Linked DNA regions of Prochlorococcus marinus XMU1419. The main gene of each other region encodes a partner of the protein of the gene in region 2 in a complex. Links are inferred from orthologs where the notes say so. Each region holds a gene or a part of one and is shown on either strand. Other genes may lie near its edges.

What was found.
Region 1: the proteins of HA151_RS01500 (region 2) and nuoH are in contact, whole or in part, in a crystal structure (PDB 6Y11), measured with the Thermus thermophilus proteins. The link is inferred for Prochlorococcus marinus XMU1419 from one-to-one orthologs. Residues at the interface, in WP_096411117.1 of Thermus thermophilus: Arg16, Glu17, Gly18, Leu24, Leu27, Val28, Trp30, Gly31, Arg32, Asn34, Ser35, Trp37, Thr54, Asp55, Ala56, Asp59, Ala61, Arg62, Phe63, Gly64, Glu66, Val67, Phe68, Arg69, Ala70, Ser71, Arg73, Gln74, Ala75, Asp76; in WP_096411122.1 of Thermus thermophilus: Arg36, Val44, Arg45, Met46, Gly47, Pro48, Asn49, Arg50, Val51, Leu57, Gln58, Ala61, Asp62, Ile64, Lys65, Ile67, Phe68, Lys69, Glu70, Ile72, Val74, Glu223, Ala224, Glu225, His233, Thr234, Glu235, Tyr236, Ser237, Trp241.
Region 3: the proteins of HA151_RS01500 (region 2) and HA151_RS00890 are in contact, whole or in part, in a cryo-EM structure (PDB 6KHJ), measured with the Thermosynechococcus vestitus proteins. The link is inferred for Prochlorococcus marinus XMU1419 from one-to-one orthologs. Residues at the interface, in WP_011056552.1 of Thermosynechococcus vestitus: Leu46, Met47, Tyr48, Thr50, Ala51, Cys52, Phe54, Ile55, Glu56, Ala58, Ala59, Ile61, Gly62, Ser63, Arg64, Phe65, Asn76, Pro78, Thr89, Thr91, Lys93, Met94, Ala97, Leu101, Met123, Phe124, Ser126, Asp127, Ser128, Tyr129; in WP_011057128.1 of Thermosynechococcus vestitus: Pro17, His18, His19, Pro20, Ser21, Met22, Val25, Arg27, Met29, Thr31, Ile38, Asp39, Cys40, Glu41, Pro42, Val43, Ile44, Gly45, Tyr46, Leu47, His48, Arg49, Gly50, Met51, Lys53, Ile54, Asn57, Arg58, Pro65, Tyr66.

What each region holds. Positions count from the first base shown.
Region 1 is NZ_JAAORO010000001.1:152,643-157,566, forward strand. Bases 48-2,868 are described here. They hold nuoH (NADH-quinone oxidoreductase subunit NuoH), read right to left. Parts: upstream 2,107-2,868; coding sequence 988-2,106; downstream 48-987. Other genes in these bases: HA151_RS00820 (NADH-quinone oxidoreductase subunit J), read right to left, coding at 48-278; ndhI (NAD(P)H-quinone oxidoreductase subunit I), read right to left, coding at 292-918; HA151_RS00835 (citrate synthase), read right to left, coding at 2,182-2,868. Outside these bases: more of HA151_RS00820, read right to left, coding at 1-47; more of HA151_RS00835, read right to left, coding at 2,869-3,327; HA151_RS00840 (hypothetical protein), read right to left, coding at 3,452-4,912. UniProt on the Escherichia coli protein: NDH-1 shuttles electrons from NADH, via FMN and iron-sulfur (Fe-S) centers, to quinones in the respiratory chain. The immediate electron acceptor for the enzyme in this species is believed to be ubiquinone.
Region 2 is NZ_JAAORO010000001.1:275,466-280,469, reverse strand. Bases 1-2,901 are described here. They hold HA151_RS01500 (NADH dehydrogenase subunit K), read left to right. Parts: upstream 1-1,034; coding sequence 1,035-1,769; downstream 1,770-2,901. Other genes in these bases: HA151_RS01490 (gluconeogenesis factor YvcK family protein), read right to left, coding at 2,296-2,901; HA151_RS01495 (NAD(P)H-quinone oxidoreductase subunit J), read left to right, coding at 1,769-2,299; HA151_RS01505 (NAD(P)H-quinone oxidoreductase subunit 3), read left to right, coding at 668-1,030; HA151_RS01510 (rubredoxin), read right to left, coding at 162-590; HA151_RS01515 (photosynthesis system II assembly factor Ycf48), read right to left, coding at 1-152. Also shown: more of HA151_RS01490, read right to left, coding at 2,902-3,681; HA151_RS01485 (ABC transporter ATP-binding protein), read left to right, coding at 3,817-4,602; HA151_RS01480 (MlaD family protein), read left to right, coding at 4,608-5,004. UniProt on the Escherichia coli protein: NDH-1 shuttles electrons from NADH, via FMN and iron-sulfur (Fe-S) centers, to quinones in the respiratory chain. The immediate electron acceptor for the enzyme in this species is ubiquinone.
Region 3 is NZ_JAAORO010000001.1:163,624-168,689, reverse strand. Bases 2,104-5,066 are described here. They hold HA151_RS00890 (NAD(P)H-quinone oxidoreductase subunit H), read right to left. Parts: upstream 4,198-5,066; coding sequence 3,010-4,197; downstream 2,104-3,009. Other genes in these bases: rsmH (16S rRNA (cytosine(1402)-N(4))-methyltransferase RsmH), read left to right, coding at 4,236-5,066; HA151_RS00895 (acyl-CoA thioesterase), read right to left, coding at 2,548-3,000; HA151_RS00900 (AMP-binding protein), read left to right, coding at 2,104-2,531. In the rest of the region: menA (2-carboxy-1,4-naphthoquinone phytyltransferase), read left to right, coding at 1-406; HA151_RS00905 (o-succinylbenzoate synthase), read left to right, coding at 403-1,368; more of HA151_RS00900, read left to right, coding at 1,365-2,103.

The DNA.
Region 1 (4,924 bases), 120 kb from region 2 along the record:
ATGTCATTGATGGGCTTTAAATCTTCTTTTTTATTGACAAGCATTATTGCAAAGATTATTAAAACATTAACTGCACCCACATAAACTAAAACTTGCGCTGCGGCAACAAAACTTGCATTTAAAAGAAGATATAATCCTGCCACACTCATAAAAACTCCTCCTAGAAGAAAGGCAGAATAAACAATACTTTCGAGCAACACAACACCAAGTGCTCCAATAAGGATAACTAAAGAAAGAACTGTAAAACAAATAATTTGAGTTGTTATTGCAATAGACATAAATTAATAGAAATTAATTGTTTGGACTAGAAACTTTATCTTTATTTTCGTTGGATTCAGGTCTCATCCAATCATAGACTTCTTCAGGTAATTTACCAACTCTAGTATCTGAAGCTGGGATTTCATGAGGGTCCATGACACCTTTAGGAAGATATGCAAGTTCTCTTAGAGGTTTGACTGAGGGATCTGTTGTGACGTTTGTGGGTAATCTACCAAGTGCAATATTGTCAAAATTAAGATTGTGCCTGTCAAAAGTAGCTAATTCATACTCTTCGGTCATTGATAGACAATTGGTCGGACAATATTCAACACAATTTCCGCAGAATATACAAACTCCAAAGTCAATAGAATAATTTCTAAGTTCCTTTTTTTTGGTTTCTTTATTCATTACCCAATCAACTACGGGTAGATTTATGGGGCATACTCTCACGCAAACTTCACAAGCAATACATTTATCGAATTCATAATGTATTCTTCCTCTATACCTTTCAGAAGGTATTAATTTTTCATATGGATATTGAACAGTTACAGGTCTTCTTCGAAGATGATCAAAAGTTACTGATAAGCCATTATATAAATATTTACCAGCATTTAATGCTTCTTTAATATAGCTATTTATTTGTTGAAGGAAATTTTTCATTTTGAAGAATTCACTTAATAATTTTATTTTAGTGGATTAATTTTAAATTTAAGTATTTTTACTTAAAATCTAACCACCAAAGAATTGCGGAAAAGTAAGTTTTAATCCTGCAGTTATCAAAAGATTAGCAAGAGAAATTGGAAGAAGAAACTTCCATCCTAGATCTAATAGTTGATCTATTCTTACTCTGGGAGTTGTCCAACGTAATAATATTGCAATGAAAACTAAAAGATATGCCTTCAAAACTGTCATTACGATTCCAATCGATGCAGTAAAAACTTGTATGAGGGGTGCATTAATGGGCAAATTTAGAAACTTCGCTATTAACTCAACTGGAATAGGAAAACCCCATCCTCCCAAATAAAGTATTGATACTAATAAAGCTGAAAGGATTAAATTAATGTAACTGCCAAGGTAGAACAATGCGAATTTCATTCCTGCATATTCAGTTTGATATCCTGCAACTAATTCTTCTTCAGCTTCAGGTAAGTCAAATGGAAGTCTTTCACATTCTGCAAGAGCGCAAATCCAAAAAATTATAAAACCAACTGGTTGTCTCCAAATATTCCAACTTAATATTCCAGCACCACTTTGTTGGTTGACAATATCAATAGTACTTAGAGAATTTGTCATTAGTACGATAGCCAATACAGATAGAGCTAGAGGTATTTCATAACTTATTGATTGAGCTGCTGCTCTTAATCCTCCTAATAATGAGTATTTATTGTTTGATGCATATCCGCTCATAAGAAGTCCAATTGGCTGGATACTGCTTAAAGCGATCCATAGGAAAATTCCAATACCAACGTTACTTATCAAAAGGTTTTTTCCAAAAGGAACAATTAGCCATGAGAGAATAACTGGGACAAGAACTAATATAGGCCCTGCAGTAAAGAGGACTCCATCTGCTTTAGCAGGAATAATATCCTCTTTGACAAGTAATTTAAGACCATCTGCAATTGGTTGGAGGACGCCAAGCGCTCCTGCATATTCAGGACCTATTCTTTGTTGAGCAGCAGCTGATATTTTTCTTTCAAGCCAAACTGTTACTAAAACGCCAACAACTGCCGCTACTAAAACCAAAAGCATAGGTAGAGGAAGCCAAATTAAATGAGCAATTTCACTAGAAAAACCAAAACCTTTTAAAAGTTCATTAAAACTATATTCGAGATCTAATCCGTATTCCAAAATTTTTTGTTATTTACTTAATAGATTAACTCTTCACAAACAATATGTGTGTTTTTTTATGAAAAGCTGCAAATATTATTCTCTATTTTCTAGGTTGATCCAATTTCTTGGTTCTGAACCTGTATAGATTTGTGACGGTCTGAAAATTCTATTTGCTCCAAGTTGCTCTCTCCAATGAGCTAACCAACCTGCCACTCTAGATATGGCAAAAATAGGAGTAAATAAATCACGAGGAATACCAAGTTTTCTATAAACAAGACCAGAATAAAAGTCCACGTTAGGGAATATACCCTTAGGTCCAAGTCTTGGGATTGCCTCTGCCTCCAGTGATTTAGCCACTTCATACATTTCATCTGCTCCAAATCTAATAAAAAGCTCTTCTGCAAGTTTTTGAAGAATTATTGCTCTTGGGTCTTTAACTTTATATTCTCTATGGCCGAAGCCCATTATCTTACTTTTATTTTTTATCGCGTTATCTAAAAAAGACCCGGCATTTTCTGGGGTTTTAATCTCTTCTAACATTGCGATCACATCCTCATTTGCTCCTCCATGCAGTGGGCCAGCGAGGGTCCCTACTGCAGAGGCGATGACAGCATATGGGTCTGTAAGAGTGCTCGCAGTTACTCGAGCGCTAAATGTACTTGCGTTTAAACTATGTTCGGCATGTAGAATTAGACACCTATCAAAAACTTTAGCAGCTATAGGATCTTGTTCTTTTTCGGTCAGCATGTAAAGAAAATTTGATGAGTAGGTTAAATCATCTCGTGGTTGAATGGGATCTTGTCCTTTTCTTATAAGTTGAAACGCAGCAATCATAGTAGGTATTTTTGCTATTAGTCTTATTACAGCGTTGTAAATGTAATTAGGATCATCTATTGCTCTACGTGAATAGAAAAGCCCCAAAGAAGCGGCACTAGATTGAAGAGCGTCCATAGGATGACCCGTTGCGGGAAAACATTTCATCATATCTCTGACTCTAAAACTTAACCTTCGATGCATTTGAACTTCTTGTTCAAAATCTCTCAGTTGAATAGCTGTAGGCAATTCACCCCAAATCAATAGGTAAGCAGTTTCTAAAAAACTGCTTTTTTTGCATAGTTCTTCAATGGAGTAGCCTCTGTACAATAATTTACCTTTATTGCCGTCAATATCACAGATAGATGAATTAGTAACTGGGACACCCTCTAATCCTGGTTTTAAAATTAGTTTGTTGCTATCCAAATCCTTAATTCGATACTAAATAGTTATAGATTAAAGATAGTCAAATAATTTTTAATTAACCACAAGTTATTAACTTCACAAAAATTTCAATTGATTGTCTTTCAAAGTTTTTTTAATGAATTTATTAAAGTATTTTTAATATTGTTTCTGTATAAAGAATTGGATTTTTTTCAGGAATAGATTGCCTAATGATTTCTATAGATTCATCATTAGAAATTTTTAAAATATTTTTAATGAGAAAATTAAGATCTTGCAAATCAGTAAAATTTTTAATTGTATTAGAATTTTCATCTTTGATGTCAACTTTTGCATAAAGAAAAGTAGATCTATCTTTGTTACTTTTTAGGTTTAAAAATTTTTTTGAGATTGATTCTAGTTTTTTACCATTTATTAAATGGTTACTTATGATTTGTAAATCTTTTGATTCTATTGAAAAGATATTTTCATAAGTTAATTCTTTTATAATATTTTCTTTTTCTTCAAGAATATCTTTAGAATAAATCGAGTAGATGTCTTCATTTTGTTTCAAAGTATATTTATTAAAATCTTTTAGTTTTTTCAAAGCACTGAAATCAAATTGATCTTCATTATTTTTTTCAAATGCAATAAGCCAATCTTTTTTTGAATTGAGAATTAAGATGTTTTGATTTGCATTATGATTAAGATCTTCAAAAAAACTTTGTTCAAAATCATTTATTAAAGGTTTAATGAATTTGTCAAAACTTTTTACATTGCTAAAAATTGAAACTTCAGGATTATCTTTATTATTATTATCTTGATTTATTAGCTTATCGTAAGTAAAAATATCAAGATTTTTTTTATTATTAAGCAAATATGATTTTAAAAACAAATGTTTATTTTTTAAATCAAATGTTGTAGCTATAATATCTTCATTATTCTCAGTAAAAATTTCTTTATTAAAAAATATGCTTTCCGGAAATTTTTTCGTAAATAATAGATTTTTTTCGTTTTTTAGTCCAGAAAGTTCTCCTTCATATTCAAATTTTTTTTCTTTAAAATGATAACTTGAGTTAATACTATTTTTGATTAAGTTTTTATCTGATGAAGCAATTACATAATTATCTTCGGTCCGATATATAAAGTTAAGGAAATTCATTTTATCTTCTCTATTAATTGAAATTAATTCATCAACTTGATCAATTTTATTAGGCAAATGTAATAAATCATCTATTGTTTTTTCTGGCTTAATTTTAAAAACAATCAAAATATCATCTTTAAGTTTTTTATTGTTCTCAAAAGTTGAGATTATAAGTTCATTATCATAAATATCTTCAAATTTGTTTTTACCTAGATCTATACCTAAGTAATCGAATATAGAATCTTTTATTAAAAAAAAGTTATCTTGATTTTTTGAATTTTTATCTTTTTCATTATTGTTAATAATATCAAAACTATCTAAATTTGAAATAAATAATAATTTATTTTTTTCAGGAATATACTTTAGGATATTTAGTTGCTCAATATTTGTACTTTGTTCTTTATTTTTATTAGCAGAAATTTTTTTAAAACCAAAAAAAAGTAATAAAGAAAATAATAGTATTATTGCTATTATTCTAAGTTTCATTATCAATGTTTA
Region 2 (5,004 bases):
ACATCTAAAGCATTAGCCTGGTCCTCAAACTGAATTGTTTTCCAAGGACTGCTATCATTCGTCTTTACTCCTGTAGATGAACAACTGCTCAATACAAAACAAAGGACAAATGATAAAAGAAGATTGGGAATACTAGTAATAATTTTTTTCATTTATATATACTAATGCAAAGAGTACAAAGAAAGAAACATAGCAGCAGCAAACGCCAGCCCACCAAAAATCAATATGTTTTTTTGTCCAGGAGGTAAACTATTAAAACCAAACCCATAAACTAAATTTTCTTCAAAGCCACTAGGTTTAGATTTGGGACCTATATCTTTATAAAAATTTTTACCAGCTCGACAAACAGGGCAAGCGAAGGTATTCCCATCTAACTCAGAAAAAGGAGTATTTTTAGGAATGTTTAGTTTTTTATTTCCTTCAGACGGATCATAAATATATCCACAACTTCTACATTCGAATCTATTTTGTTCTAGATTAAGAACAGGTTGTTCAACATTTACACCTGAGGAATTATCAGAAAGTTTTTCTTTCTTAAAGTCTTCAACTATTTTGTTTTCCTCAGAGGTTGGTTGAATGTTTTCACTCACGGTTTATTATTATTCTTTAAGAACTTTAAAAGATTTTGCTTAATTAAGCGACTTTTATTCAAAATTAATTTTTTAAGATGTTTTTATTAACTGGCTATGAATACTTTTTAGGTTTCCTTCTAATTGCCGCAGCTGTCCCTGTATTAGCTCTAGTTACTAATCTCATCGTTGCCCCAAAAGGCAGAACAGGGGAAAGAAAACTTACATATGAATCCGGAATGGAGCCTATTGGAGGAGCATGGATTCAATTTAATATTCGTTATTACATGTTTGCCTTGGTTTTCGTTATATTTGATGTTGAGACAGTATTCCTTTATCCTTGGGCTGTTGCCTTCAATAGGTTAGGCTTATTAGCTTTTATTGAGGCTTTAATCTTTATTGCAATACTTGTTATTGCCCTAGCATACGCATGGAGAAAAGGTGCTTTAGAATGGAGTTAAAAAATTGAATCCACAATTATCCCCAAAAGCAATAAGAGAAATTCGAGAAGGAACTTGTAATCCTCTTGGTGCACCCCAAGTTACTACAGATTTAAGCGAAAATATTATATTAACAAGCTTAGACGATCTTCATAATTGGGCTAGGCTAAGCAGTCTATGGCCTCTCTTGTATGGAACAGCTTGTTGTTTTATAGAATTTGCTGCTTTAATTGGATCTAGATTTGATTTTGATAGATTTGGATTAGTACCTAGAAGTTCTCCAAGACAAGCTGATTTATTAATAGTTGCAGGAACAGTAACAATGAAGATGGCTCCTGCCTTAGTGAGGCTTTATGAGCAGATGCCTGAACCAAAGTACGTTATTGCTATGGGTGCTTGCACAATTACAGGGGGCATGTTTAGCGCAGACTCTACTACAGCCGTCAGAGGCGTTGATAAATTAATACCTGTTGATCTATACCTTCCAGGATGTCCACCTAGACCAGAAGCCATTTTCGATGCTGTAATAAAACTAAGAAAAAAAGTTGGTAATGAATCAATTTTAGAAAGAACAAAAACAGAACAAACCCACAGGTACATAACAGTTGATCATGAAATGAATCTTGTTTTCTCTGAAAATAATGGTGAATATCTAAATAAAACTCCCACGAAAGTTATTCCTTCCTCCCAAAAAGAAAATATAAATGAATTAAATGGTATCGTCGATAAATCTAAAATTATTAACACTGATCAAGATTAATGGAAAAAGACGGTTTAGCAAAATCCTCAGATAATTCGATTGAAAAAGAAGGATTTATAAGTCAAGCTTTATCTAAAGATGGAATTCCAAACGAATCATTACCTAATGACCACTTAGGAATAGAAAATATTTCTTTAGAACCTAGCAAATTATATGAGGCCGTATCAGCTCTAAGAAATTATGGATTCAACTATCTTCAATGTCAAGGCGGATATGATGAAGGGCCAGGTAAAAATCTTGTCAGTTTTTACCATTTTATAACCGTTGATGACTTACAAAATATCGAAAAGATTAAAGAAGTTAGATTAAAAGTCTTCTTAAAAAGAGATTCTGATTTATCAATTCCTAGTTTGTATAAAATTTTTAAAGGAAGTGACTGGCAAGAAAGAGAAACATATGACATGTATGGAATAAATTTTATTGATCATCCAAATCCTAAAAGACTTTTAATGCCGGAAGACTGGAGAGGATGGCCATTGAGAAAAGACTATATTCAGCCAGATTTCTATGAACTTCAAGATGCTTATTAGTTTATTTTTTTTAATTTTCGATATATGAACATAACGGCTCTTGCTAATCTTCTCGGATCATGTCTAAGAGTTGGTGTAATTCTTTTTGAGTACAATGGAGCTTGCAGAACATAATAACCTTCAGATAATAATTTTTCTCTATTACATTTGACAGGTTCTGCTCCTCTACTTTCGTAATAGTCAACTAATGGAGACTTTTCAAATTTATTCTGAGATAAGATTGCGTTAAAAATCCTAGTGTTAACTCCAAAATTAGATAATTGTTTTTCTATTGATTTAATATGTTGATATACATCAAGACCATCTGTTTCTCCAGGCTGAGTCATCAAATTACTTATGTAAATTTTCGGAGAATTACTCTGTAATAAAGCATCGACTATTTCAGGAACTAACAAGTTTGGTAATAAAGAAGTATATAGACTGCCTGGACCAAGAACAATTAGATCAGCTTCCTTTATAGACTCTAAAGCGCTCGGTAGAGCGGAAGGATTTTCTGGTAGATAACCAATCCTTGAAATTAATTTTTGAGATTTGCTAATATTGCTTTCACCAAAAATTTTTTCGCCATCCTCTAATTCAGCCCATAACATGACATCAATATTTGTTGCTGGCAATACCTGACCTTGTACAGCTAAGACCTTACTAGATGCTTGCACTGCTTTTTCTAAACTACCTGTAATTGTTGTTAAAGCTGACAAGAATAGATTTCCAAAACTGTGACCTTCAAGACCAGTTCCTCCAGAAAATCTATATTGAAATAATCTAGTTAATATTGGTTCTTCATTTGATAAAGCCGCCAGGCAATTTCTAATATCGCCGGGAGGTTGCACACCTAATTGTTTTCTAAGAATTCCACTACTCCCACCATCATCGGATACGGTTACGATTGCTGTAATATTGCTGCTGTAATTTTTTAAACCTTTTAACAAAGTAGATAACCCCGTCCCTCCACCAATAGCAACAATATTTGGACCTCTATTTAACTTACTCTTAACTCTTAATGCATCCACTAAAAATGTATTTTTTTCTGGAACAAGCGCTTTTTGAATAGAATTAATGCTTCTATTTTGTCCAATCCCAATTAGTAAAAGTCCAATCACAAAAATTAAAGGTCCCAATAACGCGACAGGTAAGACATTTGTTAAGCCTGTCATTAACCAAAAAAATACTTCAATAAGCCAATAAACTGGTCTTAAATTTGTCCATACAGCGAGGCCTAATAATGAAGTTAAAAAACCTATCGCAGATGTAATCATCCATCTTTTTATTACCAGTCCAGGCAAAAGCCAACTCAAAATTCTTAAGATTTTATTCAATAAAACAAAATTAGACTTTTTAATATACTTGTAGTATTTTCTTACCTTATTTTTACGCCTATTCATTAAAAACCTCTTAAATTATTGTCTTCAAATTTAGAATCGTTATATATTCATTATAAATCAATTTCACACATCCTTTTTTTATTTCCCAAAAATAGGCAAAATGTAATAGAAGATGACTTTCCATTAAATCAGGTTTTGAAAAAAACAAATCATGCAGTTAAAACAAAAAACCTTTCAATAAGCTGGGGGGAAGTTAATGTACTTAATGATCTAAATTTTGAACTTAATGACGGAGAGAAATTAGCTATTGTTGGCCCTTCAGGTTCAGGTAAATCAACAATTTTAAAAATATTAGCTGGTCTCCTATTACCTACCAAAGGTGAACTAAGAATAAATGGTGAAAAACAAATCTATTTGAGATTAGATCAAATTAATCCTCCTGATGTAAGACTAGTATTTCAAAACCCAGCTTTATTGGGGTCTTTAACTATTGAAGAAAATGTAGGTTTCCTACTTAAAAGAAATAAAAACTTATCTAAAAAGTTAATTCATGAAATTGTACTTGAATGTTTAGCTGAGGTAGGTTTATTTAATATTGAAAATAAATTTCCAAATCAATTAAGCGGAGGAATGCAAAAAAGAGTAAGTTTAGCCAGAGCATTAATTACAGATCAAACTCTTAATGCGAAGAGTAAACCCTTATTACTTTTTGATGAACCAACTGCAGGTCTTGATCCAATTGCCTCATCAAGAATTGAAGATTTAATTAATAAAACAAACGATAAAGCAAATGGATCATCTATTGTTGTAAGCCATGTTATTAGTACTATAGAGAGGACCTCAGATAAAGTATTAATGCTTTACGGGGGCAAATTTAGATGGGGAGGTTCCATTGATGAATTTAAAAAAAGCAATGATCCCTATGTCTTTCAATTTAGAAATGGGAAACTTAATGGCCCAATGCAACCCATAGACATTTAGAAATTATGCGTAGAAGCTTACGAGATTCAATAGTTGGATTTTCCTTACTTGGGGGAATTTTGATATTCACATTATTTTCTTTTTGGCTAAGAGGGGTAAGATTATCTTCAAAAAATTGGTACCTTTTTGCTGAATTCAATAACGCAAGCGGTTTATCAAAAAAATCTCCAGTTACCTATAGAGGTATCTTAGTAGGATCAATAGAAGATATCTTATTCACAAATGAATCAATTCAGGCAAAAATAGTTTTAAATAATCATGACATTGTTCTTCCTAAGCCAGCATTTGCAAGGGTAGTAACAAATTCTTTCCTTGGAGGAGATGTTCAAGTTGCTTTAGAAACTAGTGAAAAATCAATTCCTAAAAACATTGCGAAACCTGCTTCTGAAAAATGCAACACTA
Region 3 (5,066 bases), 110 kb from region 2 along the record:
TGTTCCCTGGAAAGTTTCTTTATTACTTGGTTCAGGACCTTCATTAGCAACAACTCTTGTATTATTTTGTTCTCATTTTCATCAAATTTCTGAAGATAAAAAGCATGGGAAAAATTCACCTTTAGTTCGCCTAGGAGCAAAAAAAGGTTCTCAATTTGTGCCTTGGATAATTTTTACAATATATATTTTTCAACTTTTAACTATAGTTACTGGATTTATTCCAGTGTTTTGTATCCTTTATTTTATTAGTTTTCCTCAAGCAATAAGACTTATAAATTTATTAAAGTCTTATTATAAAAAACCTTCTGCAATAAAAAATTCCAAATTCGTCGCAATAAAATTTCAAACTCTTAATGGAGTTGGCTTAATCACAGGATTAATATTTAATTACTTACTTAATAAATGAACATAATATTTAAAAAAAAATCTTATAGCTTTAAGTTATCCACAAAAGTAAAAAATTCTAAAACCACTTATCTTACAAAACTGGGTTGGATAATTAAATTAACAAGTAATGATAAAAAAATTGGGTTTGGAGAAGTTTCACCACTTCTAGAAGATGACTTAAAAAAATGTGCAAAACAACTAAATATGATACCTGAGAATGTAGAAGTATTTAATTTATCTGAACAAATAAATAATTTTCACCCATGCATTCAATCTGCAATAAATTCTGCATTAGCTGAGATAAATGGAAAAATAATTTTTAAAGAAAACTATGCCTTTGATGAAATCGATAAAACAGCCATACTTTTAAATTCTGAAAATGTAATTTCAGAGCTAGATATAATTAAAAAAAGACAATCAAAAATTGGGAAACCAGTAACCATAAAATGGAAATTAGCATTAAGAGATAACCATGAGGAAGAAGCAAATTTAGAAGAAATTTTAAGCCAAATAAGCAATAATATTAAGTTAAGAATAGATGCTAATGGTTCTTGGGGTAGAAAGATTGCTAATAGATGGGCTGATATTTTGAAAGATAACAAAAACATAGATTGGTTAGAACAACCTCTCTGTGTTGATGATATTGAAGGAATGAAAGAACTCAACAAAAAAATCCCGATAGCCTTAGACGAATCACTTTTAAAATTTCCAACTTTGATTGATGAGTGGAAGGGTTGGCAAATTCGAAGGCCTTCTCAAGAAAATAATCCAGTTAAGCTTCTAAGAGAATTAGAAAATAAAAAAGCTTTAATATCTATAAGTACTTCATTTGAAACTGGAATAGGGAAGAGATGGCTTTATCATTTATCGTCTCTACAATTACAAGGACCAACTCCAAAAGTTCCTGGTTTAGCAATAAATAAATTCCCTAATTCGTTTCTATTTTTAAATGAAGCAAAAAAGATATGGGATCAACTATGAAAAATAAAATTCATACTATTGAAGTTGAAAATAATGAAACTCAATCTGTAGAGAAAATTATTGAAAAAATTAGAGAGAAGAAAATTATTTATGTAAAAAACAAATTTTATAAAGATGAAGATATATTAAATTCAATTACTGAAAATGGGCCCGCAATTATTTTAAACAGTAGTGGCAGTACTGGAAAACCAAGAAAATGTTTTCACCATTTAGATAATCTTAAATTATCTGCATTTACATCAGGCCAATGGCTTATTGAACAAGGATTTGAATTACAAAACTGCTTAATTTTAAATACTTTACCCCTGAACCATATAAGTGGCTTAATGCCAATTGTTAGAAGTCAAACTTGGGGATGTGATTGTATTAATATTTCTCCAAATTTAATAAAAAAAACTCGAGAACTTTTACTTTTTACAATTAAATCTAAAAAAAACAAAAAACATCTAATTACATCATTAGTACCTACCCAATTACAAAGACTTTTAGCTCAAAAAGATGGTATTAGTTGGCTAAAAATTTTTGATCTAATTTGGGTAGGTGGAGCTTCTATCTCAGGCGAAACTGCAGAACAATGTATAGAAGAAAAAATAAAATTAGCACCTTGTTACGGCTCAACTGAAACAGCAGCAATGGTTACTAGTTTAAAACCAAAAGAATTCTTAATGGGTTTTGAAAATGTTGGAGAAATACTACCTGATACACAAATAAGAATTAACACACAAGGAATAATCGAGATTAAATCAGCCAGAATTGGAATCGAAATAATAGACTCTTCAAAAACTGAAAATTTCAAAAATAAAAAAGGGTGGTGGCAAACCGGTGATTTAGGTGAAATTAATCAAATCAATAATTCTTTATATTTAAAATTTCTTGGAAGAAGTGATAAAGCTTTTAATTCAGGAGGAGAAATCGTTTTTCCAAAAATAATTGAAACTCGATTAAATGCTTTCATTATTAAAGAAAATATCCCAATTAATAAATTCAATATTTCAAAAGTATCCGACAAATTATGGGGAAATAAAATTAATATAATTATTGAATTTAGAGAACTTACAAATCATAAAAAAATTGAAAATTCTTTAAATTTATTAAAAAAATTTTCCCAAAGTTGGCCTAAACATGAAAAACCTGAAAAGTGGATTGTTAAAAATAAACTATAAATTTAAAAAATAAGAATTAGCATTCTTTTAAATTTGCACTTACATTTGAAGCTTCTATCCACCTTTCTAACTGATCGGGAAGTTCTATTTTATTTCTTGAATCAACATCTATGGAACAATGTATTATTTTTCCTTCTGCTACTTTATTTCCATTTTTTATAAAAAAGCTATTTACTTGGAACAAATGTGTATTAATTTTATGAGGGGTAATTTTTATTTTTAAAAAATCTCCAATTTTTATAGGCGCAAGAAAGTTTGCTTCGCAATTTACTATGGGGAAAATAATTTGAGATTTACGTATAGAAAAATCCGGGAAAATATCTTGATAAGGAATCCCATAAATTTCAATACTCTCTTCCCAGGCTTCGTGCGACCATTTTAATAAGTTGTGAAAATGAATTACACCTGCAGAATCACAATCACCAAATCTTACCTTCTTCTGCAATATTAACCAATCAGCGGGTTTCATTTAAAGAACTTATCTATCAACAGATCCCATAATGACATCTATTGAACCAAGGATTGCCATAATATCTGCGATCTTGGCACCTTTAAGAATATGAGGCAATATTTGCAGATTATTTAAATCAGCTGCTCTGATTTTAAATCTCCACGGGGTAACTTCATTATTTCCTTGAATAAATACACCTATTTCTCCTTTACCGGACTCTAATCTTGTATACAATTCTCCGTTAGGAATTTTAAACGTTGGAGCAACCTTCTTAGCTACATATTGATAGTCAATACCAAATATTTCATTTTTCTTATCTTCAGCCGCCATTCTTTGAGCTTCTAAATTTTCTGTTGGACCTCCTGGAATCATTTCGCAGGCTTGGCGAATGATGCTCAGTGATTGTCTCATCTCTTCAACTCTTACTCGATATCTCGCATAGCAATCTCCCTCTTTTTCTGAAGCAATCTGCCAATCAAAATCGTCATAACATTCATAACTATCGACTTTCCTTAAATCCCAGGAAACTCCAGAAGCTCTAAGCATTGGCCCAGACAAAGACCAATTAATTGCCTGGTCTCTTTGTATTGTTCCGAGACCTTCAATTCTTTTTCTAAAAATTGGATTATTTGTGATTAATTTTTCGTATTCATCTATTTTAGGACCGAACCAATCACAAAAGTCTATACATTTTTCTAACCATCCGTATGGAAGATCACATGCGACACCACCTATCCTAAAGAAATTATTATTTATTAGCCTTTGTCCAGTAGCAGCTTCCCAGAGATCATAAATCATTTCTCTTTCTCTAAAAATATAGAAAAATGGAGTTTGAGCTCCCACGTCTGCTAAAAAAGGACCAAGCCATAAAAGATGATTAGCAATACGATTAAGTTCGAGCATAAGAACTCTGATGTAACTTGCTCTTTTAGGAACTGGAATATTAGCTAATCTTTCAGGAGCATTTACTACAATAGCTTCATAAAACATTCCTGCTGCATAATCCATTCTGCTTACATAAGGGACATACATTACATTTGTTCTATTTTCAGCTATCTTTTCCATTCCTCTATGTAAATATCCAATTACTGGCTCACAATCAATGACATTCTCACCATCTAGAGTTACAACTAACCTTAAAACCCCATGCATTGAGGGATGATGAGGTCCAAAATTGACCACCATTGGTTCTGTTCTAGTCTCTAGCTGAGCCATTCGAAATTTAACTTCTAAACAAATCTTAGTCGAAAGTTATGCAAACTGACCTATCTGATTCATCTTTTTTCAATCATAAATCAGTTATGACAGATGAGATTATGGCCTCATTAGAGCATTACCCATTAATACATAACAACCAATTTAAAGGAATAGACGCAACTTTAGGCGGAGGCGGGCACTCTTATCATCTATTGAGAAAATATTCGGATTTAAAAATAATTGGCCTTGATCAAGATCCATTCGCAAGAAAATCAGCATCAAAAAAACTTGATGAATTTAAAAATAGGATTGATATAAAGGCTTCAAATTTTGCGGAATTTATACCAAAAGAAAAAGTTTCTTTTGTGATTGCAGATCTTGGAGTAAATAGTAACCAAATTGATGATCCTAAAAGAGGATTTAGTTTCCAAAAAGATGGTCCACTTGATATGCGGATGAATCCTTTTCTTGAGGTTAATGCAGAGAATTTAATTGAAGATTTAAATGAAAAAGATCTAGCTAACCTAATTTATAAATATGGAGATGAAAGACTATCAAGAAAGATTGCTAGGAAAATAAAAATGGATTTGAAGGAAAATGGTAAATATTCTGGAACAAAAGAGTTAGCTTATTCTATTGCCGGCTGCTTCCCACCAAAACAAAGATATAAAAAATTACACCCAGCAACAAGAACATTTCAAGCACTAAGAATTGCCGTTAATAAAGAAATTGAAGTACTAGAAAAATTTTTGCAAGTTGTCCCTAATTGGCTTCTACCGGGGGGAATTATTTCTATTATTAGTTTTCATTCCCTGGAAGATAGGTTAGTTAAAAATTCTTTTAAGAATGATCAAAGAATAAAAAATCTCACAAAAAAGCCAATCACA